2 regions of the Pseudomonas sp. TE3-3-F2023 genome follow, and region 2 is predicted to be linked to the other one. Evidence: predicted binding sites of a transcription regulator. Region 2 holds the regulator's gene; the other holds the start of a gene.
The links. The regulator sigma-54, encoded in region 2, starts transcription at its own class of promoters, with help from an activator protein. The targets are predictions, from matches to a motif close to ANTGGCATNNANNTTGCTNT.

Region 1 (3,171 bases), 680 kb from region 2:
TCTTCTTCGTTACAGTCCTTCATCTTCATCAGCAAACCCTTGGCCTGCTCGATGCGCTTGCGCTCGGCCAGTTGCTGGTCGCGAGCAAGCAGTTGCGCCTTCAGTGCCTGGTCGCTTTCGAAGCGGGCCATGGCCACGTCCAGGATCGGTTGCAGCCGCGCGGCATGGATGCCTTCGACGATGTAGGCGCTGACCCCTGCCTGGATCGCCTGGCGCATCACCTCGGGGTCGTGCTCGTCGGTGAACAGCACGATCGGCCGCGGCTGGTCGCGGCTGACCAGGACAACCTGTTCCATCACATCGCGGTCCGGTGAGTCGGTATCGATCAGCACCACGTCCGGGCGCACCGTTTCGACGCAGGCGGGCAGGTCGATGGTCAGGCCAGGGGCTTCGATGACCTCGAAGCCGGCCTCGCTCAAGGCGGCCTTGAGGCGGCCGAGTTTGTTCTGGGTGTCGTCGATCAGCAGGATGCGCAACATGGATGGTTCCCCTCACGCGCCGACACGGGCATCGGGCAGGTTGCCTAGGGCATGCAGGCTGAAACTTCGGGCATAACCGTAGGGGTCGCTGCCGTCCCAGCGGCTGCCATCGATCAGCAGGCTGCTGCGCATCGGCTGCTCGGGGCAGGCCACGCCGAGGCTTCGGGCCGCCTCGCCATACAGTGCCAGTTGCTGGACCTCGCGGGCTACGCCGAGGTAGTCGGGGTCATCGCGCAGCAGGCCCCAGCGGCGGAACTGGGTCATGAACCACATGCCGTCGGACAGGTACGGCAGGTTGGCCCGGCCATGGTCGTGCAGGCGCAGGGCGTGGGGGTCTTGCCAGTGGTTGCCCAGGCCATCGTGGTAGCTGCCGAGCAGGCGCGGTTCGATACTTGCCTGGGGGGTGTCCAGGTAGGCGCTGCCGCTGAGCAGTTGCGCGGTGCTGCGGCGGTTTTCCGGGCTTTGCTCGATGAAGCGGCTGGCCGCCAGGACCGCCTTGATCAGCGCGCGGGCGCTGTTGGGGTATTGCTCGACAAAGCCGCGGGCGCAGGCCAGGACCTTTTCCGGGTGGTCCGGCCAGATCGATTGGCTGGTGGCCAGGGTGAAGCCCTGGCCCTTGGCCACGGCATCGGCAGCCCAGGGTTCACCCACGCAGAAACCGTCGATGCGCCCGGCCTGGATATGTGCGGCCATCTGCGCCGGTGGCACCACCACGCTGTCGACGTCGCGCAGTGGGTGGATGCCCTGGCTGGCCAGCCAGTAATACAGCCACATGGCGTGAGTGCCGGTGGGGAAGGTCTGGGCGAAGGTGAGGCGTGCGCCATGCTGGTGCACCAGGCGCGCCAATGCTTCAGGGTTGGTCACTCCTTTGCTCTGCAAGGCCGGGGACAGGTTTATGGCCTGGGCGTTCTGGTTCAGCCCCATGAGCACGGCCATGGCGCTGGCCGGTACACCGCCGATGCCCAGGTGCACGGCGTACACCAAGCCATACAGGCAGTGCGCGGCATCCAGCTCGCCGCTGACCAGCTTGTCGCGCAACCCGGCCCAGGAGCCCTGGCGCTTGAGGTTGAGGGTGAGGCCGTGCTGCTGGGCGAAGCCCTGGGTGGCGGCGACTATCACCGAGGCGCAGTCGGTCAGGGCCATGTAGCCGATGTTCAGGCAGGGCTTCTCCGGCGCGTCACTGCCGTTGACCCAGGCCAGGGGCGTTGCTCGGGGTACAGTGTTCACAAGGCTCCTCGCCCATACTGATAAGGCTGTGGGCTTTTCCGGTGCAACCGATGTGCCATCTGGCAGCATCCCTGTGGAGCAACTGCCTTGTGCCGCCTGCATTGGCCTCATCGCCGGCAAGCCAGCTCCCACAGATACAGCACAGCTTTCAGCCCTTGTGTTGTACCTGTGGGAGCTGGCTTGCCGGCAATGGGCTGCGCAGCAGCCCCACGATTTGCTGTCATGCCGGCCCCACGCTGGCTATAATCGCCCCCTCATTCACCCCGAGCCTTGCCCGCCCATGTATACCCTGGCCCGCCAGCTGCTGTTCAAGCTTTCTCCGGAAACCTCCCACGACCTGTCCCTGGACCTGATCGGCGCCGGTGGCCGTCTTGGCCTCAACGGCATGCTGTGCAAGCAGCCGGCGGCTATGCCGGTCACGGTCATGGGCTTGAACTTCGCCAACCCGGTGGGCCTGGCGGCCGGCCTGGACAAGAACGGTGCGGCCATTGACGGTTTCGCCCAGCTGGGCTTCGGCTTCGTCGAAATCGGCACCGTCACCCCGCGCCCGCAGCCGGGCAACCCCAAGCCACGCCTGTTCCGCCTGCCGGAGACAACGGCCATCATCAACCGCATGGGCTTCAACAACCTGGGCGTTGATCACCTGCTCGGCCGGGTGCGGGCTGCACGTTACAACGGCGTGCTGGGCATCAACATCGGCAAGAATTTCGACACCCCGGTGGAGCGTGCCGTCGATGACTATCTGATCTGCCTGGACAAGGTGTACACCGACGCCAGTTACATCACGGTCAACGTCAGTTCGCCAAACACCCCGGGCCTGCGCAGCCTGCAGTTCGGCGATTCGCTCAAGCAGTTGCTCGATGCCCTGGCCGAGCGCCGCGAGCAACTGGCCGGCACGCATGGCAAGCGCGTACCTCTGGCAATCAAGATTGCCCCGGACATGAGCGACGAAGAAACCGCCCTGGTCGCCGCGGCGCTGATGGAGTCGGGCATGGATGCGGTGATTGCCACCAACACCACGCTGGGGCGTGAAGGTGTCGAAGGGTTGCCGTACGGTGGCGAGGCGGGCGGCCTGTCGGGCGCGCCGGTGCTGGAGAAGAGCACCCATATCGTCAAGGTGCTGGCGGGCGAACTGAGCGGCAAGCTGCCGATCATTGCCGCTGGCGGCATTACCGAAGGCCGCCATGCCGCCGAGAAGATCGCTGCCGGGGCGAGCCTGGTGCAGATCTACTCCGGCTTCATTTACAAGGGGCCTGCGCTGATTCGCGAGGCGGTGGACGCTATCGCTGCGATGCCTCGGTGATCTGCCGGCCATTCGCGGGCGAGCCCGCGAAGAAGCCAGCGCGGATGTGGATTCGAAGTCATAAAAAAGGGCCCCATCAAGGGGCCCCTGGGCCTTCGCCCGCCGCCCGGATAGGGCGTGCATGGTGAATCGAATTCAGTGTCCTCGTTCAGCCAACGGCGT
Region 2 (3,171 bases):
CCTTTTCCAGGGCGCGCTTCTTGCTGCCGCCCGGCACGTTCACGAGGGAACGGCCGGGGGTCAGGATGGTTTCAAGTCGGATCATGGATGAGGGGGATCAGCGGGCAGCTGCACCTTGCAGCAGGCTTTGCTGTTTTTCCTTGTGTTTTTTCAGTTGGCGGTCGAGCTTGTCTGCCAAGGCGTCGATCGCTGCATACATGTCTTCGTGTTCGGCGTTGGCAACCACTTCGCCGCCGGGAATCTGCAAGGTCGCCTCGACCTTCTGCTGCAGCTTCTCGACTTTCATGATGACCTGCACGTTGGTGATCTTGTCGAAGTGACTTTCCACGCGAGCGAGCTTTTCAAGCACGTAATCGCGCAGTGGCTGGGTGACTTCTACATGCTGTCCACTGATATTGACTTGCATACAGCTTCTCCTTTGTTGCCCGTGCATAAAGAGGCAGATCTTGCACCTGCCCCACAAACGCTGTGGCACATCTCAGGGGCTACATCAGTCGCTTGCGCTCGCTCGACGGTGCGATGCCGAGGGACTCGCGGTACTTGGCGACGGTGCGACGGGCTACCTGGATGCCTTGTGCCTCCAGTAAACCAGCGATCTTGCTGTCACTCAATGGCTTTTTCTGATTTTCCGCCGCAACCAGTTTCTTGATGATCGCGCGGATCGCCGTAGACGAGCATTCTCCGCCTTCGGAGGTGCTGACGTGGCTGGAGAAAAAGTATTTCAGTTCGTAGATGCCACGCGGCGTGTGCATGTATTTCTGCGTGGTTACCCGCGAAATGGTCGACTCGTGCATGCCCACCGCTTCGGCGATGTCATGCAGCACCAATGGCTTCATCGCTTCGTCGCCGTGATCGAGGAAGCCGCGCTGGTGCTCGACGATCTGCGTGGCCACCTTCATCAGGGTTTCGTTGCGGCTTTGCAGGCTCTTGATGAACCAGCGCGCTTCCTGCAACTGGTTGCGCATGAAGGTGTTGTCGGCGCTGGTGTCGGCCCGGCGCACAAAACCGGCATATTGCGGGTTGACGCGCAGGCGCGGAATGGCCTCCTGGTTCAGCTCCACCAGCCAGCGGTCGCTGTCCTTGCGCACGATGACGTCGGGCACCACGTACTCAGGCTCGCTGGACTCGATCTGCGAGCCGGGGCGCGGGTTGAGGCTTTGTACCAGCTCGATGACCTGGCGTAGCTCGTCTTCCTTGATTTTCATGCGACGCATCAGCTGGCTGTAATCACGGCTGCCGAGCAGGTCGATGAAGTCGGTGACCAGGCGCTTGGCTTCGGCCATCCACGGCGTGCTGGCGGGCAGCTGGCGCAGTTGCAGCAACAGGCATTCGCCCAGGGTGCGGGCGGCAACACCGGCTGGTTCGAACTGCTGGATGCGGTGCAGTACCGCTTCGACCTCGTCCAGCTCGATATCCAGCTCCGGGTCGAAACCGGCGCAGATTTCCTCGAGGGTATCTTCCAGGTAACCCTGGCCGTTGATGCTGTCGATCAGGGTGACGGCGATCAGGCGGTCGGTGTCGGACATCGGAGCCAGGTTCAGTTGCCACAGCAGGTGGCTTTGCAGGCTTTCGCCGGCCGATGTGCGGGTGGTGAAGTCCCACTCGTCGTCGTCGTTGCTCGGCAGGCTGCTGGCGCTGGTCTGGTAGATGTCTTCCCAGGCGGTGTCGACCGGCAGTTCGTTGGGGATGCGCTCGCTCCACTCACCGTCTTCCAGGGTGTCGGCACTGGTAGTGCTTTCCTGGAAGCTGTTGTCCTGGACTTCGGCGGCCGGCTTGTTCTCGGCGTTGTCCGCCATCGGGTCGCTATTGTCGAAGTCGTCGCCGTCTTCCTGACGTTCGAGCATCGGGTTCGACTCCAGCGCTTCCTGGATTTCCTGTTGGAGGTCCAGGGTGGAGAGCTGGAGCAGGCGGATGGCCTGTTGCAACTGCGGTGTCATCGTCAGTTGCTGGCCCATTTTTAGGACGAGCGATGGTTTCATGGCTGGGGCTTAATACCTTGTTCGCCGGCGCGCATGCGCCATCCACTACACGAGGGCGCCGGGGCGCCAGATCAAGCAAGTTTTATGCCTTAAATTGTAGCGTTTGCCTAGAGCACTGTAACAACTTTACCCCGGCCTTCAGGGCGATTTGCCAGTACTCCAGGCGCGTGCCGGGGTCAGAGCCGGAACTCGTGGCCCAGGTAAACCTCTTTGACCAGGTCGTTGGCCAGGATGGTTTCGGAGTCGCCTTCAGCGATCAGCCGGCCATCGTTGACGATATAGGCGGTTTCGCAGATATCCAGGGTCTCACGCACGTTGTGGTCGGTGATCAGTACACCGATACCCTTGGCCTTGAGGTGATGGATGATCTGCTTGATGTCGCCGACCGAGATCGGGTCGACACCGGCAAACGGTTCGTCCAGCAGGATGAACTTGGGTGCGGTCGCCAGCGCGCGGGCAATTTCCACGCGGCGGCGCTCACCACCGGACAGGCTCATGCCGAGGTTGTCGCGAATGTGGCTGATGTGGAACTCCTGCAGCAGGCTTTCCAGTTCTTTGCGCCGGCCGTCGCGGTCGAGGTCCTTGCGGGTCTCGAGGATGGCCATGATGTTGTCGGCCACCGACAGCTTGCGGAAGATCGAGGCTTCCTGCGGCAGGTAGCCGATGCCGGCGCGGGCGCGACCGTGCATGGGCTGGTGGCTGACATCGAGGTTGTCGATCAGCACGCGCCCCTGATCGGCCTGGACCAGGCCGACGATCATGTAGAAGCAGGTGGTCTTGCCGGCGCCGTTGGGGCCGAGCAGACCGACGATCTGGCCGCTGTCGATCGACAGGCTGACGTCGCGTACGACCTGCCGCCCCTTGTAGCTCTTGGCCAGGTGCTGGGCTTTGAGGGTTGCCATTTACTCGGCCTTCTTCTTGGGCTGGATCACCATGTCGATGCGCTGACGCGGCGAGGTCACGTTGCCACCGCGACCGGCGGTTGCCACCTGGGTCTGGGTGTTGTAGACGATCTTCTCGCCTTCGGTGGTGTTGCCTTCGTTCTCGACCTTGGCGCGGTCGGTGAGGATCACCATGTCCTTCTGCGACTGGTACTGGATGGTCACCGCCCAGCCTTTCATCTTGTCCGGTTTGGCTGCGCTCTGCTGCTGCTCGAAGTAGGCCAGGTTGCCCACCGAGGTCACCACGTCGA

Region 1: a site for sigma-54 is predicted at 1,747-1,766, ahead of V3314_RS11680 (CmpA/NrtA family ABC transporter substrate-binding protein). Genes of this name have one in related genera too.

The regions. Positions count from the first base shown of each region.
Region 1 covers NZ_CP145113.1:2,566,064-2,569,234, forward strand. The annotation lists gene V3314_RS11675 (ANTAR domain-containing protein) at 1-479, opposite strand, end outside; gene V3314_RS11680 (CmpA/NrtA family ABC transporter substrate-binding protein) at 492-1,706, opposite strand; gene V3314_RS11685 (quinone-dependent dihydroorotate dehydrogenase) at 1,987-3,009, shown strand; gene V3314_RS11690 (ribosome modulation factor) at 3,158-3,171, opposite strand, start outside.
Region 2 covers NZ_CP145113.1:1,882,732-1,885,902, forward strand. The annotation lists gene ptsN (PTS IIA-like nitrogen regulatory protein PtsN) at 1-85, opposite strand, end outside; gene raiA (ribosome-associated translation inhibitor RaiA) at 98-406, opposite strand; gene V3314_RS08545 (RNA polymerase factor sigma-54) at 486-1,979, opposite strand; gene lptB (LPS export ABC transporter ATP-binding protein) at 2,156-2,881, opposite strand; gene lptA (lipopolysaccharide transport periplasmic protein LptA) at 2,882-3,171, opposite strand, start outside.